DNA from 4 places in the Blautia sp. HA8986 genome. Region 4 is predicted to be linked to each of the others. Evidence: predicted binding sites of a transcription regulator. Region 4 holds the regulator's gene; each other region holds the start of a gene.

Region 1 (7,527 bases), 1.2 Mb from region 4:
TACACATCGCGGAATACTTCCGGTGAACCGTATCATAATTTAATTTGGCTTCTTAATAAATCTTTGCTTATTATTTCACTTCATCATCTGTAGCAAAATTATGAACCTGTGTCGGACATTTCAGCACATCAAGGCGTCCGATTTCTTTCAGACGTCTGTAGATACGCTCCCATCCGCACTCCATGTCACTGTCCACTTCGCATTTACCATTCTTGGAACCGCCGCACTGGCCGTTAACAAGGCTCTTGGAACATGCTGTGATCGGACAGATTCCGCCGGTAAGATTCAGATAACACTCACCGCACTGATCACATTTATATTCCAGTGGTGTTACACCCTGGAAACCAGGTACCGGGTATGTATCGCAGGCTGCGCATACCATCTTGTCTTCCAGATATTCTGCGATAGTCTGTACACCAACGCCACAGGAGAATACCAGAACCAGATCTGCTTCCCTGATCTTATCCATATGTTTCTGAAGACGTAACTGCATATTTTCCGGATTACAGATATAATCCGTTGTCATGATCCCTGTCACATTTCCTTCAGCGGAAAGCTCCTTCTGAAGTTCAACAGCTTCTTTTTCCGGAAAACGAACTTCCTTGCATCCATGGCAGTTAATGATAAAAACTTTCTTTCCGGCTGCCAGTGATACGATAGTTTCTTTTGCTTTTAACTGGGTAATCAACATATCACTTCATCCCCCTTACTGCATTTTTTCCGGCTTTGATACTGTTAATGATCGGAATCTTGGAAGAACAGATATACTGACAGCATCTGCACTCAACACAGTCCATGATATTCATGTCTTTCATGCCCTGCCAGTTTTCTTCTTTCGCATATTTCACGAAATACAGAGGAGAAAGTTCCATCGGACATACATCCACGCAGCGTCCGCACTTGATACATGGCTGCTCTTTGGTCTCATCTGTATCAATGGCGATGATACCGTTGGAGCCCTTCATCATAGGTACTTCCAGGGTATTCAGAGGGAATCCCATCATCGGTCCGCCCATCTTGACCAGAACATCGTCATCTGTAAATCCACCGCAGTAATCGATCAGCTCTTTTACGCTGGTACCGATCTTGATGATAAAGTTGCCAGGATTCTTGATCTTCTCGCCTGTTACGGTTGCAACACGCTCGATCAATGGCATACCCTTCTGGATCGCATCGGAAATTGCCTTTACGGTACTGATATTATCTACAATAACGCCAACATCTGCCGGAAGGCCGCCGCTTGGAACCTTTCTGCCCATGACGCGCTTGATGAGAGTTTTCTCAGCACCCTGCGGGTATTTGGTTCTTGCAACAAAAACTTCCATATTTCCGATATCGGCAACTTTTTCCTGCATTAATTCGATCGCATCCTGCTTGTTATCCTCGATGACAATGATGCCCTTCTCAGCACCTGTTGTCTTGAGGATCGCTTTCAGACCGAAAATAATGTCATCTGCAAACTCAAGGAGAACCTTGTGGTCTGCTGTTAAATATGGCTCACATTCGCATCCATTGAGTAGAATGGTATCAACTGGTTTGGCTGGTTTCAGTTTGACACAGGTCGGGAAGCCTGCACCACCCATACCAACGATTCCTGCTTCTTTTACAATCTCAATGATCTCATCCGGAGTCAGATTATCAAGGTCACCATGTGGCTGTACGGATTCGTGCAGAGTATTTTTTCCATCCGATTCAATGACAACAGCCATGACTTCACTGCCTCTTGTGCCATGCATACGTGGCTCAACGGCAACTACGGTTCCGCTTACGCTGGAGTGTACCGGTGCGCTGATAAATCCGGCAGCTTCGCCGATCTTCTGTCCAACCTTTACAGTGTCGCCTACTTCTACGATCGGGTTGGCAGGTGCACCGAGATGCTGGGACATGGAGATCACAACAGTCTTCGGATCCGGGAATTTCTTCAGATCGATATGCTCGCTGAATTCCTTGTGCTCTGACGGATGAACGCCGCCATAATATCCGTTCAGTCTGTCTTCTCTGATAGACTTCACGTAATCGTTGATCACCTTGAAGTTAACCTTGGAGTAATCACGTACCTGTACCGGCTGATTCAGGAACTCTTCCAGACGACCCTGTTTTGCCAGTCTCTGGTAGATCTTTTCCCATGCACAGTCCTTATTAGGGTCTACTTCGCATTTACCGTTCTTTGCTCCGCCGCACTGTCCGTTAACAAGACTCTTGGAACAGTCGACGATAGGACAGACGCCTCCGGTAACGTTCAGATAGCACTGCGCACATGCATCACAGCTCTTTTTGGTAAGTGCCATGCCGTGATGGCCTCTGTAGTTAAGTGTGTTACTTGCTGCGATCACCGGCTTGCCGGCCAGATCCGCAACAGTCTGGATACCAAGACCACAGGAGATCACAACTACATTCTCTGTACCTTCCGGCAGCAGATCCTGTAATTTTCTTTCTGTGTGCATCTTGTTACACAGAAAATCAAATTTCGCACTGCCTGTGACGGTTTTTCCCTGCTCCGCAGCAAATTTCAGGAACTCTCCGCAATCTGGTTCGTCAACAGTTTCAAATTCTTTGAAACACTTGTTGCAGGCGATCACAAACAGATTGTCTCTGCCACTCAGCACTGAGGTAAGTTCATCGCTGCTTTTCAGCTTGTACTTAGTATAGTTTTCCAATTGCTCACCTTCCTTATGAAATATTTGAACCTGTATACTTATCACTTTTATCCTTTCTTTCCCCTCTGCACTGTTAAGAAAAAAACAATAAATTTTCGATAATCTGGTTCTATAATTACTGTCTATATAAATGTAGCACAAAGCACTCATTTTATCCAGATATTATTGTATATTTTCATCAAAAAAAATGGCTTTTTTATAAAATATAGTTTTTATAAAGCGAAAAAAAAATGTTATTTTTTAAACATTATTGTTATTTTTTTAGCATAACCAACAATTTAAATCCTTCCCATTACAACCTCATTCATGAGCAATCTACTATTCTTTTTCTTCTTTCCCTCACAAAGCTTTTGTCATTGAATAAGACGCTGTCCGCAATACTCACAATTACTCAGACGGCCTTTTATTACCTGATTCTTTGCGCCACAGCCCGGACAGGTAACTGTTATATAAATCTTTTCATTTACGCGTCTGTTTGGTGCGGTAATCATAATAAATTTTCCTTCTCTGTCTACCTGGATATTTCTGATATATCCCCCGGCAATAAATTTTTCAAGTTTTTTTACTGCCCCTTTTCCCATCTCCTGCTCAAGCTTCTCAAATGAAACTGTATTCTGGGCATAAGATTCAAACCAGATAGCGATTTCTCCGGCTTTTTTCTTTTTCAATGCTTTCTGGATTCCCCTGAAAGTCGGATACAGAAACAACAGGCCAAGTATAACCTCTGTTGCTGCCATTCCCCATCGTCCCTCACCAATATACTTCTCCGATGCCCCAATGGCTCCCAGGGAAAAAAGTATACAGAAGCCACAAAGAACCCATTTCAGTTTTCCCAGTATTCCTGCTTTTTTATTCTTTTCTGTCAAAAAATCATTCATGCTTACTTCCTCTTTCTCTGATCGATCAAACTTCTGTGATATATTGGTGATTCTTCCGTCATCTCACACCAAACTCCTTCTTTCAGCCGGCTCCCAGCAGAAGCCATGCATCACCTGACGGATCATAGTAATAGACCACATTGTCTCCTACTGCATAATAATTTTCTTTTGTAAAATGATCCTCATGATCTGTTCCCAGAACAAATACCGGACAGTTTTTCCCCTCAATATACTCCTCAGTGCCTGTATACCACAAAGACATTCCAAGACCGAGATAATAGCTGACTTCATCTGTTTGCGAAAGCTGTTCCCGGGCAATCCTTATATCTAATTCCGTATCGTACTCTTCCTGAGCATACATGGAAAAGTCATAACAATAGGCTTCCTTTGCAAGATGTCCATCCTTTAATGACACCATTGGATGGTATTGCACATTCATATTCTGTTTCTGCACAGAAACCATCACAGTGGAATGAATCTCACTCATATTGCATCGCAGGATGATGACTTCATTCTCCTGTCCCATATACCATGGAGCATTCAGATCATCCGAATATTCCCCTTCTTCCGCAGCCTGAGCCGGATAGATACTGATCCTGCAATCATCCCCCGGAACAACGGCATAAATTTCAAAGCCTCCTGCATCAACAACTGTCCCATCCTGTAAAAACGGATATGCCGCTGCCAGTTCTTCCTGTCTGGTATATTCAAGTATCTCTGAAGCATCTGCAGCTTCATTTGTATATCCAAGAAATGCTATTCCGACCTGACATTCATTTTCCCTGATGATGTCCTGCAGAATTGCCAGGTTTTCTTCTGCCCCGGGCGTTTTGGCAGACACTTCTCTCATACCTTCACCATGCATGCCAAAAGAAAACAATACTACACAAACACATGCAGCAACAGAAATTTTTTTCATACTCTTATCTCCTCCTTTCTGTCAGGATATGTCTCTCTGCATTCTGCAGTTTTTCTATTTCAGTGTGGTTACAATCAATTTACTTTCCAGTGCAGCTGCTATCAGATCTTCTTTACAGCTGTATCCTGCCTTGGCAATCATTTCCTGGAAATTCCACCTTACCCCGGAAGTAGAGCAATCCATTCTTTTCGCGATCTCTGAATATGACATTCCCTGGATGTACAGGCGCAGCATCTCCAGCTGTCTCGGACTGATATCACCACTTGTGATCCAGTTAAGCTCTACCTTCGGTGTTACATCAGGAAATACGCGCTCGCCATTTAAGGTTCTGTAAATCACACTCTTTATTTCCTCTTCACTGTGATCCTTATACCAGAGACTGTCTGCACATCCGCTTTTTGCTCTTTCCAGCACCTTTGGATCGATCAGGGAGGTGACAACCAGCACCTTTGTATACGGATACTTCTCCCTGATCATTTTTCCTGCACTCAGCCCATCATGATTATGAAACGTCTGCACATCCATAATCACAAGATCAATTACCGCATAATCACAGATTTTTACAGCTTCACGGGCATCCGTGACTGTCTGGACATGTCGAAATTCCGGTTCCTGCATAATAATATATTCAAAATATTTCTGCATGATCTTCTGATCTTCTACTATCAATACCCGTACCATCGAATCTCATCCTTTCCGCCAGCGGCATCTTCAATATCAGACAAAACTCAGGGGAAAAAGAAACCTGCATCCTGCATTTCTCTGCTTCAACCGCTTTTCTCAGTGCAGACAAGCCACCGCCTTCTTCTGAATTTTTTTCAGGTACATCTCCATCATTGGTGATCCGTATATTATATTCATTTGCACATTTGTCTATCTTCACAAAAACAACACTGCCATGGGCATGCCTGGCACAGTTTGTCACACATTCACGGATTGCTCTGTCTGCCAGAAGCCTGTAAGCTGGATACATAGGAACGTTTCCACTGATCTGAACCGAAATTCCAATTTCTTCTGCATGTTTAATCGTATCCTCATACAGCTTTTCCATACTCTCAACTGCAGAACCGGTAAGAATATAAACCAGATGTTTCAATGCAGACAACTGTTTATCCATTTTATCCTGATTTTCTTTTCTTTCCAGTATTCTGCGTATTAGCAGAAGACTTCGGCCGAAGCTGTCATGAACCTGCATTTTCATGGCAAGTGTCTCCTGCTCTCTGATTTTATCTCCGATTTTTTCGTACATTTCCTCCAGCTTATGGTTCAGAATCGCCAGCTTTTCATTATTTGCCCTGATTTTTTCACCATTATAATATATTTCTGATACATTAACTGCAATTGTCTGACGGTATCCCGCAAAATCCGGCTCCTGCAGACGATATTCCTGGAACATCCAGACAGAAGCATCCGGAAAATAAAACACGTCACTGTCTCTGCTCAGTCTGAAAAAACCTTCCGCTGCCGGCTCATCATCAATCGCTTTTCGCAGTGTATCATAATCCTGCAGATAAGAACCCGTCATTACTTTGCACAATTCCTGCATCTTGGTATTGCATAAAATGATCCTTCCGAATGAATCCGAAAAACATACTCCGCAGGGAACGTCATCCACAGCTTCATTTACAGACCAATATGACAAGGAATGACTATATCTGCGTCTCTCGCTCCAGATTGCCCGGCAAAGATAAAATGTCAATGCAATAATCACTGCCGTTAAAAGACTAACCGGATAATCCTGAAGCATTGGATGATATGCACTTTCTCCCAGGCAATATCTGTGATCATTCATTAAAAGAAACATAAGGAAAAAGGAAACCAAAAAAACAGTCATTGCCGTTATAATTTTCTTTTTTCCGGAAAAACCGGTAATTCTTGTCAGCAGGAGAATAAATTCCAGAATCAGGCAGATTTCAAGAAGAATCATCAGGAAATTCTGCATTGCCATGCCACATTCCACAAAACTTTTCATCTGATGTCTTCCTTTCTTAATACGATACAACTAACAAACCATTCGTTTTCATCTTCCTGCTGCACTTTTAATTCCGGTCTTTCTGACATTAAAACACCCAGATCTGTTTCTGATACAATATGAACGGAAATCCGAAGAGCATCATCGATCTGTGACACCCGGTAAAATACAGACTGCATAACATCAGATAACCGTTCCACAAGCCATTCAAAGGTATCATAGCATTTTAGTATATCCTCTGCATTCAGCTGCACATTCCCTTTTTCCACGTAATACGCAGCCCGGATCCTACATAATTTTAAACTATCACAGGATTCCGCCAGACTTTGTCTTAGGTCTTCCATTGTAAGCAGATTTCTATCTGACGTATATTGTGTCAATACCAGATTTTTTCTCCGCTTCAAATAAGTACCAACCACTACAATTTTGCCGAGGATCCAATCATATTGTTCCCTTGATTCCGTCCTTTCCAGTTCATCCATCAGCTGTGACAGCAATTCCAGCTGTCCGGCAGTCTGATTCTGTATCATATTTAACAGGCGATTCTGTTCTTCTGCCTTTCTCCGTTCAGCCTCTTTCTGATAGGTTTTCTGCAGCAGTCTGTTTCTGGTCGTCAGTTCTTCCTGCTGTTCCCGAATATCCTGATATTGGTCCAACAATACTGAAATATCTTCCGACCAAAACAGATGTCCTCCTCTTATAGGAATGTGATTGATCCGGATTCCCTCTTCCTGCACAAATGATCTGTCAATAATAATTGCTCGCAGTTCAGGCGTAAGCTCAGGAAAATTCCCGGAATGATAATAACGCTGAAAAGAATAATCTGTGATTTCTGCATCCAGGCCTCCGGAAGTCTGGAATAATTCAAAATATCGACTGTTCGTCTGTATCAATCCGCACAATATACAGCCCTGATAAATTGCAGCCATTAAAAGGCAGCATACTGCCGTCATATCTCCTGCAATGACTTTGATAAAAGGCAGACGGAAAATGTTTCCGATATTCCATCCCAGAAGTAATATTCCCGGAATAAGCGGCATCCAGAACTGTTTCTTTCCCGGAATTCTGCTTTTTCTGATCAGAATAATTTCCATCCCTGTC
Region 2 (7,527 bases), 1.3 Mb from region 4:
CTGAAGGATTCCGGCTACGAAAAAGTTTCGCTAGCAGGAAACAACATCAGTATGGATGAAGGATGTTCCCTTGATCTTGGTGCAGCCGGAAAAGGTATCGGATGTGACTCTGTTCTGGAATATGTGGAAACTCAGAAGGATGTAACAGCAGCACTGATGAATCTTGGTGGAAGCAGTGTCATGACTTACGGAAGCAAACCGGACGGTTCTTCCTGGAACGTGGCAGTGACAGATCCGCGGGCTGAAAATGACGAAGAGTATCTTGGAGTGGTTGCCTTAAACGGCACAGAGTTTCTTTCCACATCAGGAGATTATGAGAAATATTTTATCGAAGATGGTGTGAGATATCACCACATTATGGATCCGTCTACCGGATATCCGGCAAAAAGCGGAGTAACCGGAGTGACCGTTGTATGCGATACAGGACTGGAAGCAGATGCACTTTCCACAGCATGCTTTGTATTAGGTGTGGAAAAAGGCTCCGAATTGTTGAAAAAGTACAACGCAGATGGACTTTTTGTGGATGAAGACCATCATGTGTACCTCACCGATGGAATGAAGGAGCGATTCAGCCTTCTTCAGGATTCCTACAGCGTGGAGGATATCACACAATAAAAGCGATAGTAAAGCCTGTAGCAATTCCTGAAATTTCGTCATCAGGTTCTCGACCGAAAACAGGGAGAGTCGGAATTGTTATGGAAGGTTTTCTATAAATATTTCATATTTTTAGGAGGAATAAGTAATGCAGAAGTGGAATCTACTGAAAAAAACAGCTCCATGCATCCTGAGTCTTGCAGTGGCAGCAACAACTTTCCCGACAGCTGTAATGGCAACAGATTTTGATACGGCAGTCGTTTCCGAGGCAGAAGCTCAGGAAGCAGATGTTGAGGACTTTGGCGCAGAAGAGGTTGAAGCTGCTGAGGATACAACACAAGAGATGACAGAGGATATTCAGCAGGACGAAGCAGCGGATGATCTTGAAATCCAGGAAGATGCTGCAGCTGAGGAAGCAGATCCTGTTTCCGATGGAGAAGATGAGTTTTCTGCAGGCGATGATACAGAGGAAGCTTTCTCCGATGAGAGCCAGCTGAAAGGTGAGTATCAGTATGTATATGCAGGACTTACATGGGGTGAGTACTGGGCTGCTGAAGGCGTTTATAATGCAGGAAACACAAGCTCCAGTAATGAGCCTGACCTTAAAGGTGAGGCTGATAAAGGTGCTTTTGATACAGTAACAAGAGCAACTGCTAATCACGGACTTCACAGAGGAAGCTATCAGACAGAAGCTACAATTGTTGCAGAAGATGGAACAAGATTTGATGTTTCCTACTGGAAAGACGGTGGAAAAACAATCGTACTTACAGATGGTTCTGAGGCTGCATGGAACAGAGGAACTGTTACAAAAGACGGAAAAGATTATGAAATGAATCATTACGAAGTGTATGGCCTTAAATATGTTCCGGTAGCAGTTAAAACAGCAGATTTTGCAGATTTTTGCAAAAAATATAATGTTGTACAGGCTGGCGGAACTATTTCCGGTGGATATGGCGAGATGAATCTTCAGTCCTATGTTGGTCTTGTAGCTGATGTAACTGCTGACACCAATGGTCTGAAATATGCTGAGAAGAACGGTGACAGTTTTACATTTACAGCAAGAAAGTCTGATGGAACAGCATCCGGTATTAAAGATCAGGCTCTGAAAACAGCTACAGGTATTGAACCGCAGGTGAAAGCTGCAAGTGGAAGCTATGGTGAGTTCCTTCGTGTAGACCTTCTTGGAAATTACGGAGATCTTGGTGCGAACATGCAGGCTGTACGCTGGGATTACTATGGAGATGATTCTACATATACCAAACTCCTTGCTTCTTACGGAACCAAGTTTGCTGCAGATAACTGGATGCATAAATCTATGGGAATCCAGCTTGGACTGACTCATTCCAAGCGTTGCAAGCTTCCGGGAGGAACAGACGGAACAGGTTACTGGAAACTGACTGTATACGCACTTGGATACAATGATTATACATATAAATTCCAGGCAACAGCAGAGAATATTGTAGAGCCGCAGGTAGAGCCGACAGACTTTACAGATCTCAAAGCTGAGGTTGAGACTGCAAAAGCACTGAAACAGGCAGATTACACTGTTGCAACATGGAAATCTTTTGCAGGTGAGCTTGCTGAGGCAGAGGAAGTTATTGCAAAGACAGATGCAAGCCAGGCAGAGGTTAACGAAGCACTTTCACATCTTCAGGCAGCAGAGAAAGAACTTGTCAAAGTAACTGCAGCTTTGGATAAAAAGACAGCAGCTGTATACACAGGAAAGACTGTAACCCTGAAAGCAACAAGCAACGATAAAGATGCAAAAGCAACATTTACAAGCAGCAATACAAAAGTAGCAACAGTAAGCAGCACAGGTGTTGTAAAAGGTGTGAAAGCCGGAACAGCAACAATCACAGCTTCTTATGGAAATGCAAAAGCTACATGCAAGGTAACAGTAAAAGCTCCATCTGTTAAATTTGCAAAGAAGACAGCAACTGTTTACAAAGGAAAAACAGCAACAGTAAAAGCAACACTGACAGGCGTTTCCTCTGTAAAATATACAAGCAGCAATAAGAAAGTAGCAACAGTAAACAGCAAGACAGGTGCAGTAAAAGGTTTGAAAGCCGGAACAGTAACAATCACAGCAACAAGCGGAAAACTGAAAGCAACATACAAGCTGACAGTTAAGAACCCGACATTCAGCCTTACAAAATCCTCTGCAACAATCAAAAAAGGCAAAACAACAATAATCAAATCCAAAGCAGCACCTGCCGGCAAAGTTACATACACAAGCAGCAACAAGAAAGTTGCAACTGTAACAAGCAAAGGCGTTGTTAAAGGAATCAAAAAAGGTAAAGCAACAATCACAGTTAAATGCAACGGCATTACAAAGAAATTTGTGGTAACTGTTAAATAAATACCTGGTAAGTACCTCTGCCGCAGAGCATTTTATGTATCTGCGGCAGAAGTCTGCCTATCGGCACGGAAATAAATGCCTGGCAGAAGCCGCATAAAGAGGGGAGAAAGCATTCATGGAAAAAGATCTGAAAGAAAAAAAGCCATCCGAAAATAATGATCCGAAGATACCCTGGCCAAAACTGATCCCTGCTGCAGCTGTGATCGCGGCACTTGCATTTTCAGGTATCAAGGCTCAGGGCTCTGATGAAAACACAGAAACTCTTCAGAAGCCAGATACGACCGTAATGTCTGCTTCTGAGCTGGAAAAATATCTTGGTTATGAGGAAGAAGATAATTCAGTTTCCGAAACCGGTACAACAGCAGATAAGAAAAGCACATCCAATAAAAGCACTTCAAAAAAGACATCAAAAAAATCTGCAAAAAAACAGCAGCAAAAAAGAGCTCCGGAAAAAGAACTGTATCTGAATCTGCAAAAAACAATGCCGGCGCAGCAGGACAGGGTTCCACTCAGACACCAGTAGCCAATGTTCCGGCAGGCGGCTATAAAGACGGAACATACGAAGGATCAGGAACCGGATTCGGCGGTACGATCACTGTACGCGTGACAGTAAGCGGCGGAAAGATCGCAGCTATTGATATTTTGGACGCTTCCGGAGAAACCGGATCGTATTTTGCGTCAGCGAAAGGTGTTATCAGCAAAATGATCGCCGGAAACACACCGAATGTAGATGCGGTCAGCGGAGCAACCTATTCTTCCAACGGAATCATCCAGGCAGTCCAGAATGCTTTATCCCAGGCAGCAGCAGATGGAAGCACAAGTCAGCCAACCCCTTCACCGACACCGACTTCCACACCAACGCCAACTCCGACAAAAAAGCCGAAGCCGACCAAAAAACCTGATCCGAATAGTCCGAGCCAGTACCTGAACGGAACCTATAAAGCTTCTGCAAAAGGCTACAGCGGAGATGTAAAAGTAACTATCACTATCAAAAATGACGTGATCACATCTGTAAAACAGGAGAATACAGATACTCCGATGTTTTTTGAAAAAGCGTGGAGTGCCCTGAAAGAGCAGATCGTAGGCTCAGATTCCGTGGATGATATTGACACAGTCAGCGGAGCAACTTATTCTTCAAAGGGAATTCTGGAAGCTGTAAAAAAAGCCCTGAAGGAAGCGAAAAATCCAGAATATGGAAAAAAAGTGACCCCGACTCCAACGAAGAAGCCAACTCCGAAACCAACTGCCACACCGAAACCGACAGCAACGCCTGAGCCAACTGCCACACCGGAACCAACGGCAGTGCCTGATGATCCAAATGTAACACCGACACCGGATAATCCGAACGCAACACCTGTTCCGAATGATCCCAATGTAACGCCGGAGCCGACCGAAGCACCTGAGCCAACCCCTGCAGGCCTGTACAGAGACGGAACATATGAAGCAGCTGCTTTCGGATATGGCGGAAAAACAAGACTGACAGTGACTATCAGCGGAGGTCAGATCGTGTCCATCACACAGACCAACAACGATACGCCGGAATTTTTTGATCCGGCATGGGAAACTATCTATGCCCAGATCATGGCGAATCAGTCAGCAGACGGAATTGATACAGTCAGCGGCGCAACCTTCTCCTCAGCGGGAATCATCGGAGCAGCACAGAAAGCATTAAACCAGGCGAAAAACTGATTTTAACCGAAACTGCGGAGCAGTTATTCGGTTATGAGCAAGTAGCGAAAGCGGATTGCGAATATCCGATTGACTAAAAGACCCCCCTGAATTCCAGAAAAAAATATTCTGGAATTCAGGGGTTTTTCCGTATTAGAAAAAATTTAACCGAATCAGGGAAGTTTTCAGCAGGATTGCAAATATCCGTTCAAGAGGTTATTTCGATAAAAAAATAACATGGAAATATACAGAATAATATAAAAAACGTCAGAATATACATTGAAAATAATTGAAAAATATCGCGAATTAATGGCGCGTAACTTAAGAAGTATAGTTATAATTTTATTGCACGGATCTTGATTTTATGATATGTTTTAGTGTGTGTACTTATAATTGTTATTTATATGACAAACAACGCTGAAAGGAGAATAACATGAGTAGTAAAATTACGATCATCGGAGCAGGAAGTGTAGGAGCAACCATCGCTTACACATTATCACAGAGGAGCATTGCCTCAGAAATCGTACTGATCGATATCAACAAGCAGAAAGCAGAAGGAGAGGTCATGGATATTGAACAGGGAACCAGTTTCCGTGAACCGATCTCCATTGTGGCGGGAGATTATCCGGATGCTGCGGACTCAGATATTGTAATCATCACTTCCGGTATTGCCAGAAAACCAGGACAGACACGAATTGAACTGACACAGACTAACGTTAATATTATGAAGAGCATCACTCCGGAGATCGTAAAAGTGGCTCCTAAAGCACTTTATATTATCGTAAGCAATCCGTGTGATATTATGACATACGCTTTTGCGAAGCTTTCCGGACTTCCGGAGAGCCAGATTTTAGGCTCCGGTACAGCTCTGGATACTGCACGTCTCCGCTGCAGACTTTCCAGGCATTATGGAGTTTCTGAGAAAAATATCCACGCTTATGTATTTGGCGAGCATGGAGATACTTCTTTTGTACCATGGTCAAGAGCATTTGTGGCAGGTGCAACTCTGGATGAATTTGATAAGATTGCTCATGAGGATCAGAAGGATATGCCGCCACTTGACAAGGAAGAGGTTCTGGAGTATGTTCATACTTCAGGGTCAACTGTTATTGCCAAAAAAGGTGCAACTTTTTATGCAGTAGCAGTATCTGTGTGCAGACTTTGCTCGCTTCTTCTTGCAGCATCTGATACAATTGTCAGTGTGTCAACTATGCTTCACGGAGAGTACGGCATTGAGGATGTATGTCTTAGTACAATGGCATCTATCGGACCGGAAGGTGTGAAGAGTATCGTACGCGTTCCTCTTACTGAAGAGGAGACTGAGAAACTTCATGCAAGTGCCAATGCACTGAAAAACGTGATCGCACAGATTGACCTTTAATAAATGTCTGAAGCTGTGTAAAAAGGGGAATGCAGCCCAAGACAAATCTGTAACAACGGGAGAAAGATAAAAATGGATATTATTCAGGTAATTACCAGAGAATTGAACGTTGAGAAATGGCAGGTAGAAGCAGCAGTCAGGCTGATCGATGAAGGCTGCACCATTCCTTTTATTTCCAGATACCGTAAAGAAGCAACCGGTACATTAAACGATGAACAGCTTCGTAATCTTAATGAGAGACTTACCTATTTAAGAAACCTTGAGGACAAAAAAGCTCAGGTCCTTGGCAGTATTGAGGAGCAGGGCAAGCTGACACCGGAACTGAAAAAGCAGATCGAAGCGGCACAGACTCTTGTAGTAGTGGAGGATCTTTACCGCCCATATCGTCCGAAACGCCGTACGCGTGCTATTATTGCAAAGGAGAAGGGGCTCGGGCCGCTGGCAGATATCATTCTTCTTCAGATGACAAAGAAACCGCTGGAAGAAGAGGCGAAGGCTTTTCTTTCAGAGGAAAAAGAAGTTAAAACAACGGCAGATGCTATCAATGGAGCCAAAGATATTATCGCAGAGCATATTTCCGATGAGGCAGACTACCGTATCTATATCCGTAAGAAAACAATGGATAAAGGAACTATCTGTTCCACTGCGAGAGATGAGAAAGAGCAGTCTGTTTACGAAATGTACTATGATTTCGAGGAGCCTGTGAAGAAACTGGCAGGCCATCGTGTCCTTGCACTGAACCGTGGTGAGAAGGAGAAATTCCTCACAGTGAAGATCGTGGCACCGGAGGAAGATATCATCCGCTATCTTGAGAAACAGGTGATCGTCCGTGACAATCCGAATACAACCCTGGTTCTGAAGGAAGTGGTGGAGGACAGCTACAAGCGTCTGATCGGCCCGGCCATTGAGCGTGAGATCAGAAGTGCATTAACGGAAGGAGCAGAGGACGGAGCCATTCACGTATTTGGCAAAAATCTGGAGCAGCTTCTTATGCAGCCTCCAATTGCAGGACAGGTAGTTCTTGGCTGGGATCCGGCATTTCGTACAGGATGTAAGCTGGCAGTGATAGACCCGACCGGAAAAGTTCTGGATACCACTGTGATCTATCCGACAGCGCCTACCAATGAGACCAAGATCCGTGCAGCCAAAGAAACCCTCAAAAAACTCATCAGCAAATATCACGTAACCCTGATCTCCGTAGGAAACGGAACCGCATCCAGAGAGTCAGAGCAGATTATCGTGGAACTCCTTAAGGAAATCCCGGAAAAAGTTCAGTACGTGATCACCAACGAGGCAGGTGCTTCCGTATATTCCGCAAGCAAGCTTGCAACGGAAGAATTCCCGAATTTTGATGTGGGACAGCGTAGTGCCACATCTATCGCAAGACGTGTCCAGGACCCGCTGGCAGAGCTTGTAAAGATAGACCCCAAATCCATTGGTGTCGGTCAGTACCAGCATGACATGAACCAGAAGAAACTGGGCGAGGCACTGAACGGAGTTGTTGAGGACTGCGTGAACAAAGTCG
Region 3 (7,527 bases), 660 kb from region 4:
TATCTGCGCCATAGTCCTGCATCATACAGAGACGGCGCACGATCTCATCCTTCTCAGGAGTTGCGTCAAAATCATGGTTGGAAGCGATGACCTTTACGCCATAGCTGTGTGCTTCCTGAATCATGCTTTTTACGATCTCCTCACCTGTGAAGGCTTCTACATCAATGAGATCTACATAGCCGCTCTTTGCAACGGCCATGTTAAGGGCTTTGTAATCTTCATTGGAGATTGCTTTTTCTCCGCCTTCCTTTGCCGTACGGAAGGTGAAGAGGATCGGAGTGTCTTTTAAAACGGTCTGGAGATCTTTTGCCACATCCAGAACCTTGTCTGTGTCAAAAACGTCCTCAAACCAGTCAACACGCCATTCTACAACGTCTACGGGAATTCTTGCGAAGGTCCCTGCCTCAAGGAGGATATCCTCCTTTGTCTGTCCCACGATCGGGACACAGATCTTCGGTCTTCCCTCTCCGAGTGTGATATTTCTTATCTGAACTGTTTTCATAATAGTCCTTTCTGATACGACAGGAACAGATAGCAGTTTAGTCGTCGTATCTGATATTAAGAATCTCTTTCATATGCTCGATCGGCATCGGTTCGCCGGTCCACAGTTCAAATGAAGCGGAGCCCTGGAAAAGCATCATGCCAAGTCCGTTCATTGTCTTGCAGCCAACTTCCTTTGCCATGGAACGCATAGCAGTTTCAAGAGGGGAGTAAGGCACGTCAACAACAATAAGCTCCGGGCGGAAGTAAGACTTATCCGGAACAACGGACTGACCTTCCAGTGGTTTCATTCCAACGCCTGTTGCATTTACGAAAATATAGCTGTCAGACATTTCTTTTTTCAGCTGGTCAAGATCTGCCAGATCATAAAGAACAGCATGGCTTGAAGTTCTGGTATTGATCTTTTCTACCGTAGATACTGCACGGTCCCAGAATTCATCTTTGCGGTTGAAGATCACGATCTCGCCTACACCGTCAAGTGCTGCCTGGATCTCGATAGCAGTTGCGGCACCACCTGCACCTACGATGGTCATTTTCTTTCCGATGGCGTCGATGTTATTGTCTTTCAGTGCTGCCATAAATCCGATACCGTCTGTGATATGACCTGTAAGATGACCATGATCATTAACGATGGTATTTACAGCACCGCACATTTCTGCTGCCGGTGAAAGCTCGTCAAGGTACTGGCCTACCAGAGTTTTGTTCGGCATGGAAACGTTGGAACCTCTCATTTTCAGAGTACGGATGGCTTTTACAGCATCCTCGATCTCGTCTGCGCCAACCTCAAATGCAAGGTATGCATAATCATAGCCAAGCTTTGCGAAAGCCTCGTTCTGCATGGCAGGAGAGCTGGAGTGGCGGATCGGATATGCCATAAGACCGATCAGTTCGGTATGTCCTGTGATTCTTTCTGACATGGTAATAACTCCTCTCGTTGGTAAAATCTGGATGAAGATTTGTCTTTTTTAAACCTCCCGCCACATAGATCTGAAGAAGCTGCGGACATTCTCCGGACGGCTGCGGGGGAGGAAGACGTGGAAAAACTATGTTACGGATCACCGAGTGAACTGTAACAGATCTATATACACTTTCCGGTAGAAGGATTGAAATGTTCCCGGAAAGGGTATAGCGGAAAAAATATTAAAGGTATCCCTTCTGCTCAAGAATGGTAAGGATATTGCGTCCTTCCTGGGTACCGTCAATGATTCGTCTTGCTCTCTGGCTGTCGCCGATGTTCATGATCTCAACATCCTCAGAAGAAAATTCCTCTGTGAGGCTCTGGTAAAGCTGTCCCTGAGCTCTCATTCCGAGACATACGAAGCCGTACTCAAATGGAAGCTCATAAGGCTCGCCGTCGCCTTTGACAAGGAAGGAAGAATCCTTAACCTCAAGGAGAGCAGTTTTTGTAAGCTGATGTACATTGTGTTTTTTCATCATGGTTTTTGTGTCATTCTTGCTTACCGGGTCAAGATCACGTCCGATCTGATCCATCATCTCAACGATAGAGATGTCAGCGTTTCTGTCAGCAAAGAATTCCACAACATCTAGACCTACAGCACCGCCGCCTACAACAACAACCTTTTTGCCTTCCAGATCCTTCGGAAAATCATTAATGTGGCTGATCATACCAAGAATAGAATAAATATTATAGTCTTCGTTGTCAATACGATCCTTCAGCCCTGTAATCGGAGGCAGAAGCGGAGCAGAGCCGGTGGAGCTTACGATGATATTCGGATGGAACTTGCGGATGTTTTCTGGTGTTCCTTCTGTGTTTTTAAAGATGTAAAGGTTATCAAGCTGTTCTGCACGATGCATGAGATAGTGCGGGAAATCAGCCAGACGGTTCTTTGCAGGGATCTTTGAGATCAGAGATGCAAGTCCGCCAAGCTCATTGCCTTTTTCCAGAAGGAAGGTATTGCAGCCAACCTCTGCGGCTGTACAGGCAGCTTCCAGTCCGGCAGTACCGCCGCCGATAACAACCACATTGCAGTTTTCATTTACATGTTTTTTCTTATATACATCGCCCTCAAGAACAGATGGGTTTACAGTACAGCGGATCGGACGGTTTACACCGATACGGTTTCCGGCACAGCCAACATTACAGGAGATACATTTGCGGAGGTCACACTCATGACCTGTAGCAACCTTGTTTACCCATGCAGGGTCTGCAATCAGACCACGGCCCATACCGATCAGGTCTGCGTCACCGTCAGCCAGGATACGCTCAGCAACCTTCGGGTCACGGACATTACCCATGGAGATACATGGTTTGTTGAATTTTTCTTTTACAGCCTTTGCCATATAGGAACGCCAGCCGTCCGGGAGATAGTTTGCATCGATCTGGTACTGGATGGAACCATTAAGTCCGCAGGAAACATCGAAGATATCAACCTCTTCCTGAAGGTAATCTAGGTATTCCAGAGTATCCTCCAGTGTATTTCCACCCTCCATCAGCTCATCCGCACTGAGACGGAGCATGATCGGGAAGAAAGGTCCTACCTGTTTTCTTACCTCATCAATGACCATGCGGCAGAAACGGGTACGGTTCTCAACAGATCCGCCGAACTCATCTGTACGCTTGTTTGTGATCGGGGACAGGAACTGACTGATCAGATAGGAGTGTCCTGCATGGATTTCTACTGCGTCAAAGCCGGCTGTCTGTGCACGCTTTGCAGCCTCGCCGTATTTCTTTACGATGTGAAGAATCTCTTCTTTGGAAAGAGGACGCGGGATCTCGCCACCTTCTTTGGATGGAACGTCGGATGCGGAAACCGGCTGCATGTTAATTCTGGAAGAAATTGCAGAAGCACCTGCATGGTTGATCTGGATCGCGATCTTTGTTCCATATCTGTGGATGTTCTCACAGAATTTAAAAAGACGTGGCAGATAGTTGTCATGATCGATACGAAGCTGGGTAGTTCCGTTGGAGCCCTGAGGGGAATCGATGCTTGCGTTCTCTACGATGATGAGACCTGTGCCACCCTTTGCACGCTGCTCATAATAATTGATATGAAGAAAACTCATTTCGCCGTTCTGTTCACCGTAGTTGGTGCCCATCGGCATCATAACAATACGGTTCTTGATAGTCATATTTTTAACGGTTAATGGGGAAAAAATATGCGGATAATCATTCTTCATCTGGAAAAACCTCCCTGGTTATTTTAAATAGAATCGTTTGTTTGTGTTAATTATATAACAGAATAATCTATAAAACTAATTCATAATACGGGTGATATAATAAAAATAATCTATAGATTTTTGCATATCATCTTTCAGGCTGCAGGTACTTGCATGCTTATAATATGAAAAAAAGATGTAGAAAGCTGACTGGTTACAGAGAACGGAGTGAACGGTAACAACAGCAACGCTAACTGGGAAATGGTACCGGATCCAGGGGTTTACATATATGATTTTAACGTGTTATCATAGTAAATAAAAAAGATACAGAAAACGGAGAAACGGGCAGGCTGAAACGGATCAAATGTAAGAATGTATTTCCGTGTTCTGTAAAAAGACAGGAGACAGATAAAATGGAATTCTGGGATATTTACGATGCAGATAAGAAACCGACGGGACGTACTATGAAGCGTAATGACTGGTGTTTAAAGGACGGAGAGTATCATCTGACAGTCTTAGGTGTGGTAGCAAGACCGGACAAAACTTTCCTTATTACCAAGCGTGTGATGACGAAAGCCTGGGCTCCGGGCTGGTGGGAGGTTTCCGGCGGTGCAGCTCAGGCAGGAGAGGCTTCCCGTGATGCAGTACTCCGTGAGGTGAAAGAGGAGACCGGACTGGACGCCAGTGAGGCAGAGGGCGGATATCTTTTTACATATAAAAGAGAGAACCCGGGTGAGGGGGATAATTACTTTGTGGATGTTTACCGTTTTGTCATGGATGTGGCTGACGGCGATTTGAAGCTTCAGACAGAGGAGACAGACGGATATATGTTTGCAACTCTGGATCAGATCAAAGCGTTTGCGGCTGAGGGAAAATTTTTGCATTATGACAGCATTAAGAAGGCGTTTGAGTTCTGAGCAGATTTCTGACGGGTTTTCGAACCGGATATGAAAATGGATGTTGTTTTTTGTGGATTTTAATTTTGAAAAACGTTGTTTTTTGCCTTGTTTTCGAAGAATTGTATTGACATTAAGATGTGCAGATAGTAAAATTTAATGTAGGGAAATTGTAAGCCGGATATAAAAAAATCCGGCTTATCGAATAGTCAAGCGGATAAAAGCAAGTCCCACCTTCTGCCTGTTGTTTTTTACAGGGGCAGGGGGATTCCTTGATTCGCTTAAATTGATCAATGGATCAGGAAGATAAATACGAAATTTTGAAAGCGAGGAATCATCAATGGCAGATGAACATAGAGATCAGATCAGAATCGTACAGGAGACCGTAGCCGGTAAGGAGATCACATTTGCTCATATCATGGGTGGTCCGGCACCTATCATATATCAGAAGCTTGGACTGAATCCGCAGGTGGATTATGGATCATCTGCAATTGGGATCATGAACATGACACCTTCCGAGTCTGCTGTGATCGCATCGGATATTGCTGTGAAGAGCGGTAATGTGTATCTTGGATTTGCAGACCGTTTTACAGGAACACTGATCATAACAGGAGAGATTTCCGATGTGCAGACTGCAATGGAGGAGATCGTGGATTATTTCCGTGATACGCTTGGATATGTAGTCTGCAAGATTACCAAGAGATAAGGAAGTGTATCATGGAAGAACGGATAACAAAGGAAGAACTGCTGGAGCGGTTGTTTCATGATGATTATGAAAATCTTAAGGGAAAAAGACTTCGGCTGACCCGTGTGCGGGTACCTGGAAAAGAGCTTTCCTTTGCGCATGTTTTTACACCAAGTGATAAATCAGTCTATGAGAATCTTGCATTACATATCGGTGTTCATGAAGGCGAGGACCACAGAGGAGATGCCATCGGTATGGTCAGAGTCACACCCTGGGAGGCTATTGTAGTTGCGGCAGATGTTGCAGTGAAGGCAGCTCATGTGGAAGTTGGATTTATGGACCGTTTCTGCGGGACACTGATCCTGACAGGCGGTTTTACGGAAGTGATGACAGCTGTGGAGGAAGTGGTGCGGTTTTTCCATGAGACATTGAAATTCAATGTCTGTAAGATCCACAGAAGCTAGAGCAGGACGGGATAAAAAAATGAAAAAAATTTTTCTGATGGGTCGAAGTGAAGCCGGCAAAACATCTCTGACACAGGCTCTTAAAGGGGAAGAGCTTCATTATCATAAGACCCAGTATACCAATACAAATGAAGATACCATTGATTCACCGGGAGAATATGCGGAATCCAAGCATTTCAGCGTAGGACTGGCCTGCTTTTCCTTTGAGGCGGATGTGATCGCCATCGTGCAGGCAGCCAATGAGCCATTTAACCTGTTCAGTGACGGCAGCAGGAACTTTCTCCTGCGGCCGCTGATCGGGATCATCACCAAAGTAGATTCTCCCCATGCCAACATTCCCATGGTCAGACAGTGGATGGAGAACATGGGATGTGAGAGGATCTTTATGGTAAATAACAAGACCAGGGAAGGTATCAGCGAGCTGATGGATTATCTGCAGGATGATCTCCCGAAGCTTACGCTTGAACAGGCGAAATTCAAGCAGAGCATTGGTCTTAACGAATGGGATCCCATGCCGGAAGGGGTGGAGTATCCGGAGAAGATACGGTAAAATAGTAATATTCACGAAAAATGAATAAAAATACAAAATTCAAACGGAAAAAGTAGCAATTCCTCCGGAACTGTGATATACTGTGATCGTTTGGAAGATTAGTGGACTGAAATGTAAGATCCCCAGAGCATGAAGCATAAAGAGGGCAGAAACGGGGCTCGCAGATATATGGTAGAAGAGCTGTATGTCGAGAACACCGGGTATCCGTATCTGACTTCATGTTCTGGGGATTTTTTATATTCTGTACGCGGATTTTCCGAATGTATGCAAAAGAAAAACAATAAGAAGGACAGGAGAGGAAAAGATGTTTGAATTATTTGAAAATCTGACCAACTGGCTCTGGGGACTGCCGTTGCTGATCACGATCCTCGCTACAGGCGTATATCTGACAGTACGTTCCGGTTTCTTCCAGTTCCGCCATTTTGGTTACATTGTGAAAAACATGTTCAGTAAAGAACGCCGTCAGGAAGGCGGAGATGACGGAAAGAGCCTGACACCGTTCCAGGCTATTTCCATTGCTATCGGCGGCACCGTTGGAGTATCCAACATGTCCGGTGTTGCAACAGCCATTGCAACAGGAGGACCTGGTGCATTATTCTGGCTCTGGATCGCAGCACTTCTTGCAATGGTCATCAAGATGGCAGAGGTAACACTTGCTGTGTACTACAGAGAAAAACAGCCAAACGGTGAGTACCAGGGAGGACCGACCTACTACATGCAGAAGGGCCTTGGCGGAGAGAAAAAGCTTCCCTTCTGGAAACTTTTTGCAGTACTGTTCGGCGGCTGTATTTTTATGACATGGTTCATCACCTTACAGAATTATACAGTATCAGAGGCTGTCGGAAGTACCTTCCACCTGCCGTACATCGTGCCGTCACTTCTGTATGTGGCAGCGATCTACCTGATCATCATCGGCGGTGTAAAGAAAGTCGGTGTGATCTCTTCCTATATGACACCGATCATGTGCATGCTTTACATTGTAGGATCTCTTGCAATACTGGTAGTGAATTTTGACAAGCTGCCGGAAACCTTTGGAATGATCTTCAAGGGTGCATTTACAACACAGGCGGCAGTCGGTGGATTTATGGGAGCCGGTGTTGCAACAGCAATGCGTCTTGGCTTTGCCCGTTCCGTATACAGCAACGAGGCAGGCTGGGGAACATCTCCTATGATCCATGCTTCCGCAAAGACAGACCATCCTGTAAAACAGGGACTGATGGGAGCATTTGAGGTATTTGCAGACACCATCGTAGTCTGCTCCATGACAGGTCTTGTTGTTATCATCACCGGCTACTGGAATTCAGGACTTCAGGG
Region 4 (7,527 bases):
TTTCCCCGCTTTACCTCTCAGTAAAACAGATCTCTTTTATCACTGAAAGAAGCTTTCTTCTTCGCCGCATTCCTTACCATCTTTTATATAGACTCTCGGAACACGCTTGCTGATCTCACAGACAAACTCATAGGAAAATCTTCCGGAAATATCTCCCAGTGTCTCCACACTGATAAATTCATCTCCGTCTCTTCCCATCAGCGTCACCTCATCGCCTGCCTTTACCTCCGGAATATCTGTGACATCGACCATAAACTGATCCATACATACACGGCCAAGGATCGGAGCTTTTTTTCCATGTATCAGAACCCAGCCCTTATTGGATAGCTGTCTTGGATAGCCGTCTGCGTAACCTACCGGAATCGTGGCCATTCTGGTAAAACGTTCCGTAACAAAGGTTCCTCCATAACTTACCGCAGTTCCGCGCTCCACATTCTTTACATAGGATACGTGGCTCTTAAGCTCCATGGCAGGGATCAGCTTCACAATGTCACGCTCAACCTCCTCTGAAGGATAAATGCCATAGATGGTGATTCCTGCACGGACAACATTAAGGTTGGCTTCCGGAACACGGATGATGCCGGCGCTGTTGGAGCAGTGGCGAACCGGAATATGCACGCCTCTTTTTTCCAGAAGATCTGCAAAACGCAAATAGCGGTCAAGCTGCACAAGTGCAGGAGAACGGTCAAACTCATCTGCTCTTGCAAAATGGGTAAACATTCCCTCGATCACAAGATTCGGAATCTTTGCAATTTCTTCGATCCTGACGGCATTCTCCGGAATATCCGCGTAGCCGATCCTGGTCATTCCGGTATCCAGAGCCAAATGAATATGTACATCTTTTCCAATGCGCGCTCCTGCCCTGGCATACTCCACTGCAGTATTCAAATCGGAAATGGTGATCCGGATATCATTGGCAGCAAGCTCCTCATAATATTCCTCAAAAACAATGCCCAGAATCAGGATCGGTTTGGTAATTCCGGCATGCCGAAGCTCCAGTGCTTCCTCTGCTGTAGCTGTGGCAAATCCCCAGATATAATCATAATCATGGATCAGTTTTGCGATAGCTCTTGCTCCATGTCCGTAGCCATCCGCTTTGATCACCGCAATAATCCTGGTTCCTTCTTTTACATTCCTGTGCATTTCTTCAAAGTTATGGGCAATGGCATCCAGAGATACCAGAGCCTTGACTCTCTCGTATTTTTTCATAATTTTGACTCCTCTTCACCTATCGCTAAAGCCTGTGGCAGAGCTTCAATGATATCCCCTGCCAGCATACTGCGCTTTCCCTTTTCAGCGGCTGCAAGATCGCCGCAAAGTCCGTGAAGATAAACACCTAACGCGGCCTTTAAAACCATTGGAGGCTGTTCCTCCGTTTTCAGATACATACATAACACACCTGCCAGAATACCAGAAAGCACATCTCCGCTTCCAGCAGTTGCCATACCGGAATTGCCTGAAATATTCAGATAAATATCTCCGCTGCCATCTGTAACTACTGTGCATGCATCTTTCTGGACACATACGCAGCCAGCTTCTCCTGCATAACCTGCAGCTGTTCCGGCAATGTTTTCCTGGATCTCCCGGATGCTTTTGCCACAAAGACGGCTCATTTCTCCAATGTGAGGTGTCAGGATCACATTTTCTCCCAGGAATTCCCTCCACTGCGGATGCATGGCCAATAGGTTCAGTCCATCTGCATCCAGGACAAGCGGCTTTTTCTCCCGGGCAGCAGCCGTAAGAAACCACTGTTCTCTCTCACGGCTGGCCCCCGAGGTTCCAAGCCCCGGTCCGATTACGATCACATCACACCAGGAAAGAAGCTGTTCATTGGATTCCTCGTCAAACCGGGTGCATACCATGGCCTCCGGCAAAAGGATCTGCAGCGGTATCCGGTTCTCTTCCACTGTCTGGATCTTCACCATTCCCGCTCCGGCCCGGAGTGCTGCACTGGCGCTTAAATAAGCAGCCCCGCACATCCCCTCACTTCCGGCAATAAAAAGGATTTTCCCAAAAGTTCCCTTGTTCCCGCCGGGATCACGCTCCGGAAACAGCTTAAGATCTTTTCTCTCCAGACAGCGTGCAGATGCCTTTACAGCTTCCTGCTCATAGATCCCGATATCCGCTATGACGATCTTTCCTGCATACAGTCTTCCCGGGTAAAAACAAAGTCCTCTTTTTACATAGGCAAATGTAACAGTAAGATCGGCACTGAAGGCAATTCCCATTTCCAGGCCAGTATCTCCGTTCACTCCTGACGGGATGTCAACAGCGATCTTCTTTGCCCGCGCACTGTTCATCTCATGGATGATCTTCGCATAATGTCCCTCGATCGGACGCGCAAGGCCCACACCGAACACGGCATCTACTATAGTAGTATATTCGCTCCAGTCCGGGTTATTCACTTCCGGCACATGATAACCTGTTGCAATCTTGTACTGCAGTGTCGTCTCCCTGGTCATTTTTTCCTTGTTTCCGACCATATAAAATTCTGCCCGGATTCCCTTTAGATAAAACAGTCTGGCAATGGCGATCCCGTCACCGCCATTATTTCCGTTTCCGCAGACTACCAGGATCTTTTCATTCTTTTCCAGGTATTTCTCTGTTTCCTCTACTACTTTTAATGCTGCCCGCTCCATCAGAACTTCCGATGCCACACCGATCTTATGGATCGTGGCACTGTCCAGGTTCTTCATTTCCCCGCAGGTAACAAGTTTCTTCATTCTGGCCCCTCCCCTCTCACATAGAGAAAGCTGCCGTTTCCGGCAGCCTCATACTCCACTTCTGTTATTCCACATGCTCCTGCCTGTATTTGCTCAGATTGTACGACAGTGTCATCAGGCTCTCGGAAAGATGTACGTTCTCAACAATAACATCATCCGGTGTCTCAAGATCAAGATGTGCAAAATTCCAGATTGCCTTGATCCCGTTCTCTACCAGAATATCTGCCATTTCCTTAGCTTTATTCTTAGGAAGGGTGAGAATGGCAATCTCTACGTTGTTTTCTCTAAGGAAAAACGGAAGCTCACTGAGCATCTGGATCTCAAGTCCGCGAACCGCAATGCCCTCAAGCACCGGATTTACGTCAAAGATCCCTACCAGCTTAAATCCACGTTTTTCAAAATCTACATAGTTGGCAAGTGCCTGTCCCAGATTACCAGCACCCAGGATGATCATCGGGTGAACGGTATCCAACCCCAGGATCTTACCAATCTCCGTATAAAGATAATGTACATTATAGCCATAACCCTGCTGACCAAAACCGCCGAAATTATTAAGATCCTGACGGATCTGGGAAGCTGTGGTATGCATCTTCTTGCTTAACTCATTGGAAGAAATTCGTTCTACATTGTCTTCCATCAGCTCTCCTAAGTAGCGGTAATAGCGTGGCAGACGCTTAATCACCGCTTTCGAGATTTGTTTTGTCTCCACGATAGTTTCCCTCCTTGTCCTACACTAGGTTAATTATACCGAATTGACATTTTCCTGTCAATCAAACTTGTGAGTTATGTACAAATTTCTTCATATTTTTTTAAAAAATTGATTTTTTCTTTGAAATCCCGGCAGTTTCCGTTATAATAGGTGGAGGATTTTCCCTGTCTTTTAAAGGCAGAGGCAGGATCTTTTGTACAGGAGGACAGTTTTTATGATTTTATCATGTCAAAATATATGCAAGGCTTTTGGCGAAAATGTTATCTTAAATAACGCATCTTTCCATATCGAGGAACGGGAAAAAGCGGCTCTCATTGGATGTAACGGTGCAGGCAAGACTACGCTTCTTCGGATCATCATGCAGGAGATTTCCGCAGATTCCGGAACTGTAGTTCTATCCAAGGACAAAAATATCGGCTATCTCGCTCAGTATCAGGATATTCACGGCCACCACACCATTTATGAGGAGCTTCTTACCACCAAGCAGCACATCGTTGATATGGAACGTCGCATCCGCAATCTGGAGCAGGAAATGAATAATGTTACAGGCGATGACCTGAATCACCTGATGGAAACTTACACCCGCCTTACTCATCAGTTTGAGTTGGAAAACGGCTATGCTTACAAGAGTGAGCTCACCGGTGTCCTGAAAGGTCTTGGTTTCACAGAGGAAGATTACGACAAGCAGATTGAGAAGCTTTCCGGAGGCCAGAAAACACGTGTGGCACTTGGAAAGATGCTTCTCTCCAAACCGGACATCCTGCTTCTGGATGAGCCTACCAACCATCTGGATATGGAGAGCATTTCCTGGCTGGAGACTTATCTTCTTAACTATCCGGGAGCTGTATTTATTGTATCTCATGACCGTTACTTTCTTGATAAAGTTGTCACCAAGGTCGTAGAGATCGAAGCTGGTGAGACCCGAGTTTTCAGTGGCAACTACTCTGCCTATGCGCTTAAGAAAGCACAGCTTCGCGATGCCCTGTATAAGGCATATCTGAACCAGCAGAGAGATATCAGACATCAGGAAGCAGTTATTGCCAAGCTGAAATCTTTTAACCGCGAAAAATCCATCAAACGTGCAGAGAGCCGCGAGAAGATGCTGGATCGTGTACAGCGCATTGAAAAACCGCTGGAAATCCAGGATCGGATGCGCATCTCCCTAGAACCACGTGTTTTAAGCGGAAATGATGTTCTTCATGTAGAGGATCTTTCCAAAGCATTTCCCGGACAGACGCTGTTTTCCGATATTTCCTTTGACATCAAACGAGGAGAACGTGTGGCACTGATCGGAAACAACGGAACAGGCAAAACTACCATGCTGAAGATCATAAATGGTCTTCTGGAAGCAGATGCCGGTAAATTTTCCCTTGGTTCCAAGGTGCAGATCGGATATTACGATCAGGAACATCATGTTCTGCATATGGATAAGACGATCTTCCAGGAGATCTCTGATACTTACCCGACGCTTACAGAGACTGAGATCCGCAACATGCTGGCAGCCTTCCTTTTTACAGGGGATGACGTATTTAAAGAAATCTCCGCTCTTTCCGGTGGTGAGCGCGGTCGTGTCTCCCTTGCCAAGCTGATGCTCTCAGAAGCCAACTTCCTGATCCTGGATGAGCCTACCAACCACCTGGATATTGCCTCCAAGGAGATTCTGGAAGAAGCACTTGTAAGCTATACCGGTACTGTGCTGTATGTATCCCACGACCGTTACTTTATCAATCAGACAGCAACCAGGATCATGGAACTGACCAATCAGGCTGTTGTAAATTATATCGGTGATTACGACTATTATCTTGAGAAAAAAGAAGAGCTGACCAGTGCCTACGCTCCTGACATCAATACCCCGGAAGCTCCGCAGGAAGAAAAAGCAGTCTCCGAGAACAAGCTTTCCTGGCAGCAGATGAAGGAGAAACAGTCAAGGAAACGAAAACGGGAAGCTGAACTGAAAAAAGTAGAAGCCCGCATTGAAGAGCTGGAAACAAGAGATAAAGAAATTGATGATACCATGGTTCTCCCGGATATATGTACCAACGTGGCAGAATGTACGAAGCTCAGCCGCGAAAAAGCAGCCATCGCAGAAGAACTGGAAGAGCTTTATGAGAAATGGGAAGAGCTGGCCTAATGGTCAGCTCTTTTTCTCTCCTGCAAGTTCCTTAAGAAGGATCTCCTCAAACTGTGGTGCACAGGCAAGGATATCACCATTCGTCAGATAAACCGGTTCTTCGCCTTTCCAGGTCCTGACCACGCCTCCTGCTTCTCTGACAATAATGGTTCCTGCAGAATAATCCCAGGGTTTCAGGTCACGCTCAAGATAACCATGCTCTCTTCCGCATGCCACATAGCACATATCAAGCTCTGCGGAACCTGTCCGGCGGAAATCCCCGCATTTCATAAAGATATTATAGAAAATCGGAAACAGATTCTTTGCTTCGGATTTCGTATATGGCGTGGAACCGTAGGAAATCACAGCATCCCCGAAATGCTCTGTGGAAGAAGCATGAATAGCATTACCGTTAAGATATGCTCCCTCACCTTTCGCTGCATGAAACAGCTCATCTGTAAACGGATTAAACACAGCTCCGAAAACGATCTCTCCTTTTTCGTAAAGTCCAAGTGCAACAGCACTCATACGGAAATCCAGGATCAGATTGGCCGTTCCGTCAATAGGATCCAGGATCCAGTAAGTTCCCTCTTCGGAAAGTCCCGTATTCTCCTTCTCCTCTGCGATCAGGGCAATATCCGGAAAAGCTTTTCCCAGTTCTTCCTTCAGGAAATTCTGTACAGCCAGATCCACATTCGTCACATAGTTGGCCGCACCTTTCACCATAACTTCCTCATTTTTCATCTCTTTTAAGATCAGATTCTTCGTCTGTCTTACAAGAAAGAGCACCTGTTTCTGTTCTTCTGCTGAAATCATTATATTTCCTCCCATAAACAATACTCTGTTCCATGATCAAAAAATCAGCTGCAATATTCTCTATCGGACCAGCCTGCCAAGATGCAGTTCAAAACATACTCCGTCATTACGGTCAGTACCCTCTTTCACTGCATCCCTGATAGATGCCGAAATAAAGTCCACTGCCATATCCGCACAGGCCTCCATAGAGTATCCCTTTACCAGGCCTGCACTGAGTATCGATGCAAAAATATCTCCAGTACCTGAATAGCTGCCTCCGGCTTTCTCCGCGAAAACCCAGGAACATTTCCCGTTCTCCAGAACAAGATTTCCCATCTTTACAGTTTCTCCCTCTTCCTGCTGATCCACACCTGTGATCACAACTGCAGAAAGTGAAAATTCTTCTGCAAGTTTTCGCCCGGTTTCTTCGATCCGCTCCAGCCGTTCCTGTCCGGTGATGGTCTGAAATTCTTTCCAGACTGTTTTCATTTTCTCTTTTCCATAAAGAAGGACCAGTGCTTCCGTCAGATTAGGCGTGATCACACAGGAACGTTTCACAAGTTCACAAAAACGTCTTCGCAATGCTTCCGTATAGATCGGATATACCTCTCCGTCATCTCCCATTACAGGATCTGTAAGGATCAGCGTATCTTCTGCTGCAAACATATCCATAAATTTCAGAATCTTATCTGCCTGTTTCTCATCGGAAAGAAACCCTGTATAAATACCGTCAGGAACAAATCCACGTTCCTTCCACTGTTCCATATATGGTTCCATATGATCTGTAAAATCCTCACAGAAATAAGCTTCGTAGCCTGTCTGATTACTTAAAACAGCGGTAGGAAAAGGGCATGCCTGCACTCCCATCACCGAGATAACAGGGATCGCTGCTGTAAGTGAACATTTCCCCAGCCCGGAAAGATCATTGATCACTGCTATTTTCTTCATCTTACTTCTCCAGTCTTGAGTTTTTTTCTGTATTATTATAGAATATATCATCAGGTTTACGCAATCATTTTTGGAAGGAAATTATCATACCTATGTTAAATATATCCACAAAACATAAAAAAGAACATCTTTATCTGGAAGTGTATCACTACTACAGAAAACTGATCATGGAGAACCGTCTTCTCCCGGGCAGCAAGATGCCATCTCTTCGCAAATGTGCCCAGGAACTTAAGCTAAGCCGC

What was found. Region 4 encodes Rex, which represses fermentation and respiration genes when NADH is low (regulators of the CRP and FNR family bind a similar motif). Its sites were predicted from a motif close to ATTGTTAANTANTTAACAAT; they were not measured.
Region 1: the regulator Rex is predicted to act here: its motif matches at 2,907-2,926, upstream of rsxC (electron transport complex subunit RsxC).
Region 2: the regulator Rex is predicted to act here: its motif matches at 5,014-5,033, upstream of AC04Q4_RS10350 (L-lactate dehydrogenase).
Region 3: the regulator Rex is predicted to act here: its motif matches at 3,682-3,701, upstream of AC04Q4_RS07560 (oxidoreductase).

Annotation. Positions count from the first base shown of each region.
Region 1 covers NZ_JBWLUQ010000001.1:2,134,259-2,141,785, forward strand. Annotated here, with positions in the region: gene AC04Q4_RS10030 (methylenetetrahydrofolate reductase C-terminal domain-containing protein) at 71-691, opposite strand; gene rsxC (electron transport complex subunit RsxC) at 693-2,657, opposite strand; gene AC04Q4_RS10040 (hypothetical protein) at 3,011-3,535, opposite strand; gene AC04Q4_RS10045 (hypothetical protein) at 3,618-4,454, opposite strand; gene AC04Q4_RS10050 (response regulator transcription factor) at 4,509-5,135, opposite strand; gene AC04Q4_RS10055 (sensor histidine kinase) at 5,083-6,426, opposite strand; gene AC04Q4_RS10060 (histidine kinase N-terminal 7TM domain-containing protein) at 6,423-7,527, opposite strand, start outside.
Region 2 covers NZ_JBWLUQ010000001.1:2,207,245-2,214,771, reverse strand. Annotated here, with positions in the region: gene AC04Q4_RS10370 (FAD:protein FMN transferase) at 1-615, shown strand, start outside; gene AC04Q4_RS10365 (penicillin-binding Tp47 domain A-containing protein) at 743-2,953, shown strand; gene AC04Q4_RS10360 (hypothetical protein) at 3,069-3,476, shown strand; gene AC04Q4_RS10355 (FMN-binding protein) at 3,359-4,642, shown strand; gene AC04Q4_RS10350 (L-lactate dehydrogenase) at 5,055-6,002, shown strand; gene AC04Q4_RS10345 (Tex family protein) at 6,075-7,527, shown strand, end outside.
Region 3 covers NZ_JBWLUQ010000001.1:1,612,245-1,619,771, reverse strand. Annotated here, with positions in the region: gene aroD (type I 3-dehydroquinate dehydratase) at 1-502, opposite strand, end outside; gene AC04Q4_RS07565 (shikimate dehydrogenase) at 540-1,418, opposite strand; gene AC04Q4_RS07560 (oxidoreductase) at 1,642-3,639, opposite strand; gene AC04Q4_RS07555 (NUDIX domain-containing protein) at 4,032-4,535, shown strand; gene AC04Q4_RS07550 (BMC domain-containing protein) at 4,855-5,220, shown strand; gene AC04Q4_RS07545 (BMC domain-containing protein) at 5,232-5,663, shown strand; gene AC04Q4_RS07540 (EutP/PduV family microcompartment system protein) at 5,683-6,213, shown strand; gene AC04Q4_RS07535 (amino acid carrier protein) at 6,518-7,527, shown strand, end outside.
Region 4 covers NZ_JBWLUQ010000001.1:950,717-958,243, forward strand. Annotated here, with positions in the region: gene alr (alanine racemase) at 40-1,209, opposite strand; gene AC04Q4_RS04365 (NAD(P)H-hydrate dehydratase) at 1,206-2,723, opposite strand; gene AC04Q4_RS04370 (redox-sensing transcriptional repressor Rex) at 2,788-3,432, opposite strand; gene abc-f (ribosomal protection-like ABC-F family protein) at 3,647-5,563, shown strand; gene AC04Q4_RS04380 (inositol monophosphatase family protein) at 5,567-6,358, opposite strand; gene AC04Q4_RS04385 (pyridoxamine kinase) at 6,419-7,285, opposite strand; gene pdxR (MocR-like pyridoxine biosynthesis transcription factor PdxR) at 7,378-7,527, shown strand, end outside.